Regions from separate parts of the Mesorhizobium sp. WSM4308 genome, predicted to be linked through region 1. Evidence: predicted binding sites of a transcription regulator. Region 1 holds the regulator's gene; each other region holds the start of a gene.
The links. Region 1 encodes LexA, which represses DNA repair genes until DNA is damaged. Its sites were predicted from a motif close to TGTTCNNNNTGTGTTCNG; they were not measured.
Positions count from the first base shown of each region.

Region 2: recA (recombinase RecA) is a predicted target of LexA. The motif match lies at 1,381-1,398, and genes of this name have one in related genera.
Region 3: CK227_RS19540 (ATP-dependent helicase) is a predicted target of LexA. The motif match lies at 1,345-1,362, and genes of this name have one in related genera.

Region 1 covers NZ_NSFW01000013.1:143,685-146,960, forward strand. The annotation lists gene CK227_RS23555 (ABC transporter substrate-binding protein) at 1-294, opposite strand, end outside; gene CK227_RS23560 (GntR family transcriptional regulator) at 448-1,221, shown strand; gene lexA (transcriptional repressor LexA) at 1,597-2,334, shown strand; gene CK227_RS23570 (ComEC/Rec2 family competence protein) at 2,328-3,276, opposite strand, start outside.
Region 2 covers NZ_NSFW01000005.1:189,145-192,420, forward strand. The annotation lists gene CK227_RS11335 (pseudouridine-5'-phosphate glycosidase) at 1-166, opposite strand, end outside; gene CK227_RS11340 (carbohydrate kinase family protein) at 231-1,175, opposite strand; gene recA (recombinase RecA) at 1,456-2,553, shown strand; gene alaS (alanine--tRNA ligase) at 2,813-3,276, shown strand, end outside.
Region 3 covers NZ_NSFW01000010.1:69,156-72,431, reverse strand. The annotation lists gene CK227_RS19540 (ATP-dependent helicase) at 1-1,330, opposite strand, end outside; gene CK227_RS36785 (hypothetical protein) at 1,466-1,639, opposite strand; gene CK227_RS36780 (hypothetical protein) at 1,750-1,902, shown strand; gene CK227_RS19530 (hypothetical protein) at 1,932-2,081, opposite strand; gene CK227_RS19525 (M20 aminoacylase family protein) at 2,423-3,276, opposite strand, start outside.

The sequences.
Region 1 (3,276 bases):
GGTGATGGTGTAGATCAGCTTGGGCTGCTCCGCCTGCAGCTTGGCGATCATCTGCGGCACCAGAGATGCATCGAAGTTGGTATGGCTTTCGGTGTAGACGACGTCCTTGCCCTCGACAAAGCCGTTGTCCGTCAGTGCCTTCTTGAAGCCCGCTATGGCGGCATTGAGCTGCGGATGCTCGCCGAAATTGGCGATGCCGATGCGTATCTGATCGGCTGCGGCGCTGCCGACGCTGACCATCAACGCGCCTGCCAGGGCCAATCCCGACAGCCAAACGGATTTCGACTTCAACATCATTTCCTCCCAGATTTGATCAGCGCCGCTCTCAAGGACGGCAACTGCGGCGATCATGGTCAGTCCCTCGCCGCGTGTCAAACATTATATATAATTCTTGCCATACTTCCCCTTCATATATAATTTTCACAGGCTGATGATGGACCGACCGCGATGCAGGATCAGAACAATTCCACGAAGACCGAAGCGGCCTATCAGCTGCTGCGGCGCGATATCCTGACCACCCGCCTCATGCCGGGGGCGCCGCTCAAGCTGAGCGCGCTGCGCGGCACATACGGCGTCGGCTGGACGCCGCTGCGTGAAGCGTTGTCCCGACTTGAAGCCGAACGCCTGGTCACTGCCATCAGCAATCGCGGCTTTGCCGTCGCTCCCGTGTCGCGCGCCGAGCTCGAGGACCTGGCGCGCGCAAGGATGGTTGTCGAAATGCCGCTGTTCCTGGAATCGATCGCGAACGGCGGCAGGGAATGGGAGGATGCGGTCGTCACCGCTCATTACCGGCTCTCCCGCTGCAAAACCGCGGTCGATGACCCTTCCGATGCGGCCGTCGACAAATGGGACGAGAGCCACGAGGCCTTCCATGCGGCGCTGCTGAGCGCGGCGACGGCAAACTGGCTGTTGCGCTTCCGCTCGACGATCGCCGATCAGCTGCGTCGGCATCATCGGTTTCTCGGCCTGGCGCCGACTTTGCGGGCGGCGGCCGGCCTGAAGGACGGCTACGGCGAGGCAATGGACGCGCTGCGCGAGGCGATCGCCATCGAGCATCACACCGCGATCATGGAAGCGGCGCTCGATCGGGATGTAGAGCGGGCAAAGGCGCTGATGACGGCGCATATCGGCTACACGCTGCATGTCTATGTCCACAGCGAAGACAACGGCGCCAACACTTACACCGCGCGCGCCGGCAGCCTGAAAGCGGTTTCCGGATGATGCTTCCGCGGCGTCCGGATCCACGTGGCCGTGCCGGCCTGAACTCACGATCGTTGGCGTTTTGGTTTCGTTTCGTTCTGCCGGAATGGATCGATACGCCGCTCAAATCCGCCCCGCAGACGCCTCCCAAACACCTGATGCCAAACCGCGTTCAGGGCTAGGCCACAGGCCATTAACCGAAACGATTTCAATGCGCGTACCGGCAGGGAAATCATTGATCGCGACCCTCTGCCCCGGTCAAAAAATTTCAGACGCGTTAACAAATTCATTAAACTTTAAACAGTTGCGGAACACAACTGGAACAGATAGTGTTTGTTCTGGGTTTGTTTTTCGATTCTGATTCAAACCCTTCGTTCAATGCCTCGGGGGGCCGCCATGCTGACACGCAAGCAACATGAACTGCTGATGTTCATTCATGAACGGCTCAAGGAAAGCGGCATTCCGCCGTCCTTCGACGAGATGAAAGAAGCGCTCGATCTCGCCTCCAAGTCGGGCATCCATCGCCTGATCACGGCACTGGAGGAACGCGGCTTCATCCGCCGGCTGCCCAACCGGGCGCGGGCACTGGAAGTGCTGCGGCTGCCGGATTCGATCGCGCCCGGCCTTAACGCGGCAAAGAAATTCTCGCCAAGCGTCATCCAGGGCAGCCTCGGCCAGGGCGGTCTTGGCCGCCAGATCAAGCCGGCGCAGTCGCGCTTGCCTGCGGCCGGCAATGATGACGATGCGGTTTCCGCCGTGTCGATCCCAGTGATGGGCCGCATCGCCGCCGGTGTGCCGATCGATGCCATCCAGCACCAGACGCATTCGATCTCGGTGCCGCCGGACATGATCATGGGTGGCGAGCACTATGCGCTGGAGGTCAAGGGCGACTCGATGATCGACGCCGGCATCTTCGACGGCGACACGGTCATCATCCGCAACGCCGACACGGCGAGCCCGGGCGAGATCGTCGTGGCGCTGGTCGACGAGGAGGAAGCAACCCTGAAACGGTTCCGCCGCAAGGGCGCCTCGATCGCCCTTGAAGCCGCCAACCCGGCCTACGAGACGCGCATTTTCGGGCCAGACAGGGTCAAGGTGCAGGGCAAGCTTGTCGGGCTGATCCGGCGTTACTGAGCAGGAGCGGCCGTCTTTTCGGGTTTTTGATAGGGCGCCAGCCCCCTCGCCTCACGCGAAAATTTTCGTTGCTCGTGCCAAGGCCGATACGGCCCGTCCACCGCGAAGCTGACGGTTGGCGGGCCAGTTGCCGATTGGCGGTCGAAGAACACGGCGGCACTGCCTTTGCGGGCAAGTTGCCGTTTGGTGACGACAAGAACCAGCGGATTGTGGCAGGCATCATAGCCCGTCGCGTCATTGACGACGATCAGGTCGGCGAAACCGCAGGCTTTCCAGGTATCCTTGCGGTCTTCGACATGCGCGATGATCGCACCCGACGGGTGCCGTGCAAGACAGACGCCATCCGTGCAGTAGAACGGTGCTCCCGGCGGCAGATTGACGGCATCGGCAATGTCGAATTGCCCGTCCGCCCTGTCGAACATCTCCGGCACGACGATGGTTTCGGACACCAGCGCGCGTTTCCAATTGTCGACGGTGAACTCGTTCGGGCGAGCCCGGCTGACCGCGAGTTCTCCACCGCCGATCGGCAGCGCCACCAACCGCGCATCTTCGGAAATCAGCACATCCGGGGTGCGCGTATCCGATACTGTCAGCAGGCCGGCAAGCGCGAATGGCACTGCCGCGAGCCGCAGCCAGGTCGTCGCCATCGTCGCGATGACCAGGGCGATGGTCACCAGCAGCACGGATCGCTGCGAAATCAGCCCGACCGCATCGACCGGGGAGCGTTCCGATATCCACGCCGATATGGTGATCATTGCGGTCAGGCCCTTGCCCATCACGTAAAGGAAGGGGCCGTCGGCACCAAAGGGCATCGCAAGAGAACTGAGAACAGCGAAAGGCATGACTATCAGTGACACGATCGGCATGACGGCCAGATTGGCGAACAGGCTGAGCGGCGACACACGCTGGAAATGCCAGATGGCAAACAGCGCCGTGGCGCAG
Region 2 (3,276 bases), on a different contig from region 1:
CGCTGATGATCTTCTCGACATTGGCTGCCATGGCGCCATTGTCGGGGTAGGGCATGCCATGGGTGATGATGGTGCTTTCCAGCGCCACAACCGGGCGCCCGGCGGCCAGGGCTTGCGCCACTGGTGCGTGGACGTCGATGAAGGGGCGGGCGGTTTCGGGTGTCATCTGGATCTCCAACTCGCGGTGCGGCGCATGCCGGCAACACAGCGGCACTATGAATTTGCCGGTCTCATGCCACTTCCTGCGCGTCCGGCACAAGAGCCAGAGCTTCGGCGAAGCTCGCCGCGGTAAAATCGGGGATGGCGTCGGCGCTTTCGATGGCCAGCGTCGCCGCCGCGACGCCTTCGCGCAAGGCTTGGCGCAGCGGCAGGCCGCGCAGCAGGGCTGCCACCGTCGCACCCGCCAGCGCGTCGCCGGCGCCGGTGACGTCAGCGACTTTTCTCGGGGCAGGCGGTTGGATCGTAAAGGCGCCTGCTTCATCGAAACCCAGCACCGGCGCGCTGCCTGCCGTCACGACGCCGCTGGCAAGGCCGCTGCATCGCAATCCGTCGACGACATCTCCTTCGGCGGCGTTTGCGTTGACGCCGGCCAGCGCGACGGCTTCGCGCCGGTTCATGAAGACCAGCGCCAGCGCGCTGAGCACCGGTATCAGCCGCACCACCTTGGCCGGCGAGATGGCAATGGCATACACCGGCTTGCCGGCCGCAAGCGAAACCAGCCGCTCCAGTGCCGCCGACGGCAGATTGGCGTCGCACAGGATGGCATCGGCGGCAGCGATCGCTTCGCGGACCTTGGACCGTCTCATCTGCTTGGGAAACGCCAGATCGTAGAGCACCATGTCGGCAAAGCCGACGATCAACTCGCCCTCGCGATCGATCAGCGCGGTGTAGCTCGGCGTCGTGCGGTCGAGGAAGACCGCCGACAGGTCGGCGATGCCTGCCTCGGCGATGGCTCGCGAAATGGTGTCCGCCGCTGCATCGCCGCCGCGCATCGACATCAGCGAGCCCGATACGCCGCGCCGCACCGTGCTGCGCAGCGCGTTGAACACGCCGCCGCCGACGTCCTCGCGCATCGTGCCGGGATTGGACGCCGCCGGCACATACGTGCCTGACACCTGGCCGCGCCGGTCGATATGGGCGCCGCCCACGGCCAATATCTCTATGGATTTCACCATGCCGGCGATATGCCCTTTGTTATTGCAACTGCACAAGCGCTAGACTGCGTCATAGCCTTCGCCAGCAAGATGGCGATTCGGCGGATCGATACAACCGAGCAGTCTGGCCCAATGCGGGGTGCATTCCTGTTCGATCTCTTGGTACGGAAAAAGAACAAATCCGGATATGACTTGTTTTTCAGATATTTGATCCCTCTTGCCAAACGAGAACAAAAAAGGTACAAAATGGCAGGGATTACGGATTGTCCGGCCTTCATTGACGACCAAGGGGTGATGTATCATGGCTCAGAATTCTTTGCGGCTTGTAGAGGATAAGGCAGTGGACAAATCAAAGGCTCTGGATGCGGCGCTGTCGCAAATCGAGCGGGCTTTCGGCAAGGGCTCGATCATGCGGCTCGGCGCGAACGAGCAGGTCGTCGAGATTGAAACGGTGCCGACCGGATCGCTCGGTCTCGACATCGCGCTCGGCGTCGGTGGCCTGCCGCGCGGCCGCATCATCGAGATCTACGGGCCGGAAAGCTCGGGCAAGACGACGCTGGCGCTGCACACGGTGGCCGAAGCCCAGAAGAAGGGCGGCATCTGCGCCTTCGTCGACGCCGAACACGCGCTCGACCCGGTCTATGCCCGCAAGCTCGGCGTCGATCTTGAGAACCTGCTGATCTCGCAGCCCGACACAGGCGAGCAGGCGCTGGAGATCTGCGACACGCTGGTGCGCTCCGGCGCCATCGACGTGCTGGTGGTCGATTCGGTCGCGGCACTGACGCCGCGCGCCGAAATCGAGGGCGAGATGGGCGATTCGCTGCCCGGCCTGCAGGCCCGCCTGATGAGCCAGGCGCTGCGCAAGCTGACCGCCTCGATCTCGCGCTCCAACACCATGGTCATCTTCATCAACCAGATCCGCATGAAGATCGGCGTCATGTTCGGTTCGCCCGAAACCACGACCGGCGGCAACGCGCTGAAATTCTATGCGTCGGTGCGCCTCGACATCCGCCGCATCGGCTCGGTCAAGGATCGCGACGAGGTCGTCGGCAACCAGACCCGCGTCAAGGTGGTCAAGAACAAGCTGGCGCCGCCCTTCAAGGTGGTCGAGTTCGACATCATGTATGGCGAGGGCGTGTCCAAGACCGGCGAGCTGGTTGATCTCGGCGTCAAGGCCGGCGTGGTCGAGAAGTCCGGCGCCTGGTTCTCGTACAATTCGCAACGTCTCGGCCAGGGCCGCGAAAATGCAAAACTGTTCCTGCGCGACAATCCCGATACCGCACGCGAGATCGAACTGGCGCTCAGGCAGAATGCCGGGCTTATCGCCGAAAAGTTCCTCGAAAATGGTGGCTCTGAAGGCGGCGACGACGGTTTTGAGGACGAAGCCGGCGCGATGTAGGGCAACGGACAGAGTTCGGCCATAAAGTCGACCTATGATCCGATGCTTAAGTAACCGAGTTCTTTAGTATCGCGTCCAAAACCGCCGGCCTTCGCGCCGGCGGTTTTCGTTTTTGGGACCAATAGACTCCCAGGATTGGCCCAGTTCCGTGTTTCTGGACAGGCTGGAGCGTGGCCGCTAAAAGGCCAAGTCTATTTCTGGAAAGCAGACACCAGTTTCCGCCGGCCGCGCCGGCGGTTTTCGCGAAAAGGCAGCAGTCATGAGTGGCGTGAACGAGATCCGGTCGACATTTCTCGACTATTTCCGCAAGGAGGGCCACGAGGTCGTGGCCTCGAGCCCGCTCGTGCCGCGCAACGATCCGACATTGATGTTCACCAATGCCGGCATGGTGCAGTTCAAGAACGTCTTCACCGGTCTGGAGAAGCGGTCCTATTCGCGCGCTACCACCGCCCAGAAGAGCGTTCGCGCAGGCGGCAAGCACAACGACCTCGACAATGTCGGCTACACCGCGCGCCACCTGACTTTCTTCGAGATGCTCGGCAATTTCTCCTTCGGCGATTACTTCAAGGAGCGCGCCATCGAGCTTGCCTGGAACCTGATCACCAAGGAGTTCGGGTTGAAGAAGGACGAGCTGCTGGTCACCGTCTACCACACGGACGACGAGGCGGCCGGCTTCTGGAAGAAGATCGCCGGTTTCTCGGACGATCGCATCATCCGCATCCC
Region 3 (3,276 bases), on a different contig from region 1:
GCAGAACGCGAAAGCCGGCGACGCGGTCACGCGGGTTTTCGGCAAAGCGCAGCACCGCCAGCACATCCTTGACATGGGCGGCATCGAGGAATTTCAGGCCGCCGAACTTGACGAAGGGAATGTTGCGCCGCGTCAGTTCGATCTCCAGCGGCCCGCTGTGGTGCGAGGCGCGAAACAGCACCGCCTGCGATTTCAGCGCCGTACCGGCCTCGCGCTCGGCGAGGATGGTATCGCAGACGAAGTTGGCCTGCTCGACCTCGTCGCGGACGCTGACCAGCCTTGGCTTGTCGGTGGATTTGCGCTCCGACCAAAGGTTCTTGGTGAAGCGCTCCGAGGCCTCGCCTATCACCGCATTGGCGGCGGCCAGAATGGTTTCCGTAGAGCGGTAATTGCGCTCCAGCATCACCACATCGGCGGCCTGCGCGAACTGTTTTGGAAAGTCGAGGATGTTGCGCACCTCGGCGGCGCGGAACGAATAGATCGACTGCGCATCGTCTCCGACCACCGTCAGCCCGGCGCCGTCGGGTTTCAGTGCCATCAGGATCGAAGCCTGCAGGCGGTTGGTGTCCTGGTATTCGTCGACCAGAACATGGTCGAAACGCCCGCCCAGATGCGCCGCTATGTCCGGCTCGGCCGCCATCTGCGCCCAGTAGAGCAGCAGATCGTCATAGTCGAGCACGTTCTGCGCCTGCTTGGCCTCGACGTAACCGGCGAACAGGTGCTTCAACTGCTCGGCCCAGCCGGCGCACCAGGGGAAGGCCGACCCCAGCACTTCGCCGAGCGGCGCCTGCGCGTTTACGGCGCGCGAATAGATGGCAAGGCAGGTGCCCTTGGTCGGAAAGCGCGCTTCCGTTTTCGAGAAGCCGAGTTCGTGGCGCACCAGATTCATCAGGTCGGCGGAATCCTCGCGATCATGGATGGTGAAGGCCGGGTCGAGGCCGATCTCCAGCGCATAGTCGCGCAGCAGCCGGGCGCCGATGCCGTGGAAAGTGCCGGCCCAGGTCAGCGCATCGGTGATCACCGCGGCGTCGCGGCCGAGCACCTCGCCGGCAATACGTTCGACACGTTTCGCCATTTCGGATGCGGCGCGCCGCGAAAAGGTCATCAGCAAGATACGGCGCGGGTCGGCACCCCTGACGATGAGATGAGCGACGCGATGCGCCAGCGTGTTGGTCTTGCCCGAGCCGGCGCCGGCAATGACCAGCAACGGCCCGGCGATCTTGCCGTCACCATGCTCGACGGCCTGGCGCTGGGCATCGTTCAGCCGCGCGAGATAGGCGGGCTGGGCAGTCGATTCCACAAAGGTCGAATCATGAGCGGCGAGGTTCATCGCCCATCAAGCATCGTTTCCGCTTTGTTCGCAACATAGAAGCTTTGCGACGGCCCCTTGGTCTTGGCGCAACTCTCAAGGGAAAGCGCTACGCTTTTCCAGGGAAAACCGCTTCACACTTTTCCTGGAATTGCTCTACCGCCGGGGATCGACACCCATGGCCGCCGATTGGCGGCGCAGAGCTTCGCGGTCACTTCTCGGCGCGGGCAGCAACAGGGGATCGATGTCGCCGGGCACGTCATCGATCATCTTGCGCGTGAGGCGGTAAGCGAGAAAGGCAAAAGTACCTGCCAGAAGCAAACGGATCATGCCGCGGTCTCCTCTGATGAGGGTCAACCGGAAACATGACGGTTTGTTCCATCGCGCCAAGTTCGCAACCAAACCGATGGCGGGTCGTTGAAAGCAAGGAGGCGATAGCGATGAAGAAGCTAGGATTAGCCCTTGTGCTGGTCGCTTTGGCTGTCTCGGCCTGCGACAACAAATTGCCACCGACCAAGGCTCCTGGTGCCGAACAAAGCTCCTATGCCAGCAATCCTGTCATGAACACGGAGAGTGTTGGGCAACTGAGATGATCCCGGTGCACTGAGGACCCGTCGAAACCTCATTGCATTGCCGCGATGCATTCTTCGAGCCGCTCGAGGCGGAACTTGGCATTGCGCAATTCGTGCCCGGCGTCCTGTTGCAGCTGACGGCCTCGGGCCGGGAATGCCATTGTAAGGTTTCTTTCGAGTTCGGCGATGCGCGCACGCACCTGCCGCGCCTCATCCTGACGCAACGCCCTTATCCAGTTCCGCCCGCGCATTGGCCTTCCCGCAACAGCCAAGGACCAGCGTCTTCCATGCCAGAAAGACGCTAACGCCCTGCAAGTGCGAATATTCTAAATTTAATGAATGCTAATTTAGCAGGCGGTCGGCGCGGGAAGAAGGCCGGCGCCGCTTGGGAGGAGAAGGCGCCGGCCAAGCGGATAAATCAGGTCCGCCGCACCACACAGCCTAGCTGAGTCTTGCCGCTGCGTCATGTGGGATCGCGGATTTCGGCCTTTTCCAGGCGTTTTCCACCGGCAAAGGCGTGCCGAAGGGGGGCCGCGGCCGGTCAAATTCCGAGCCGTTGCCTGGCGATGGCGGCATGAAAACTGGCGCCGAAGACCAGCCCGTCATCATTGAAGTCATAGCTGGAATTGTGGAGCGGCGCCGAGGCCTCCCCATTGCCGAGGAACACGAAGCAGCCCGGCACGTGATCGAGGAATCGGGCAAAATCCTCCGACGCCGTCATCGGCTCGCGGGCAACCGCGACATTGCCGGGATCGAAGATTTTCTTGGCGGCGGCGAAGGCCGCCTCGACCAGTTCGGCATCATTGTGCAAAGGCACGAATTCTCTGGTGTAATTGACCTCGGCGGCAATGTTGTAGGCGGCCGCGGTGCCCTCGGCGATGGTGCGCATCTGGCGTTCGATCGCCGCGCTGACCTCGGGGCGAAAACTGCGCGTATCGCCGAGGATGCGGGCAAGACCAGGCAGCGCATTGCGGGTGCCATCGGTGATCAGTTCGGTCACCGAAACCACCGCTATGTCGGCCGGGCTCAGGCGGCGCGAAACGATGGTCTGCAGATTGGTGACCAGCGCACAGGCGGCGACCAGCGTTTCGTTGCCCGAATGCGGCCGCGCCGCGTGGCCGCCGAACCCCCTGAGCACGATCTCGAAATTATCCTCTGCCGACATGACAGGGCCGGCACGGGTCTCGAAATGCCCGACGGGAAGGCCAGGCATGTTGTGCAGGCCAAAGATCTCGTCGAAGGGAAAGCGCTGCATCAGGCCGTCGTCGAGCATGGCCAGCGCGCCCCTGCCCCACTCCTCGGCCGGCTGGAAGATGAAGCGCACGGTGCCGTCGAAACCACCCTCACCCGCCAGCAGCTTTGCCGCGCCAAGCAGCATGGCGGTGTGGCCGTCAT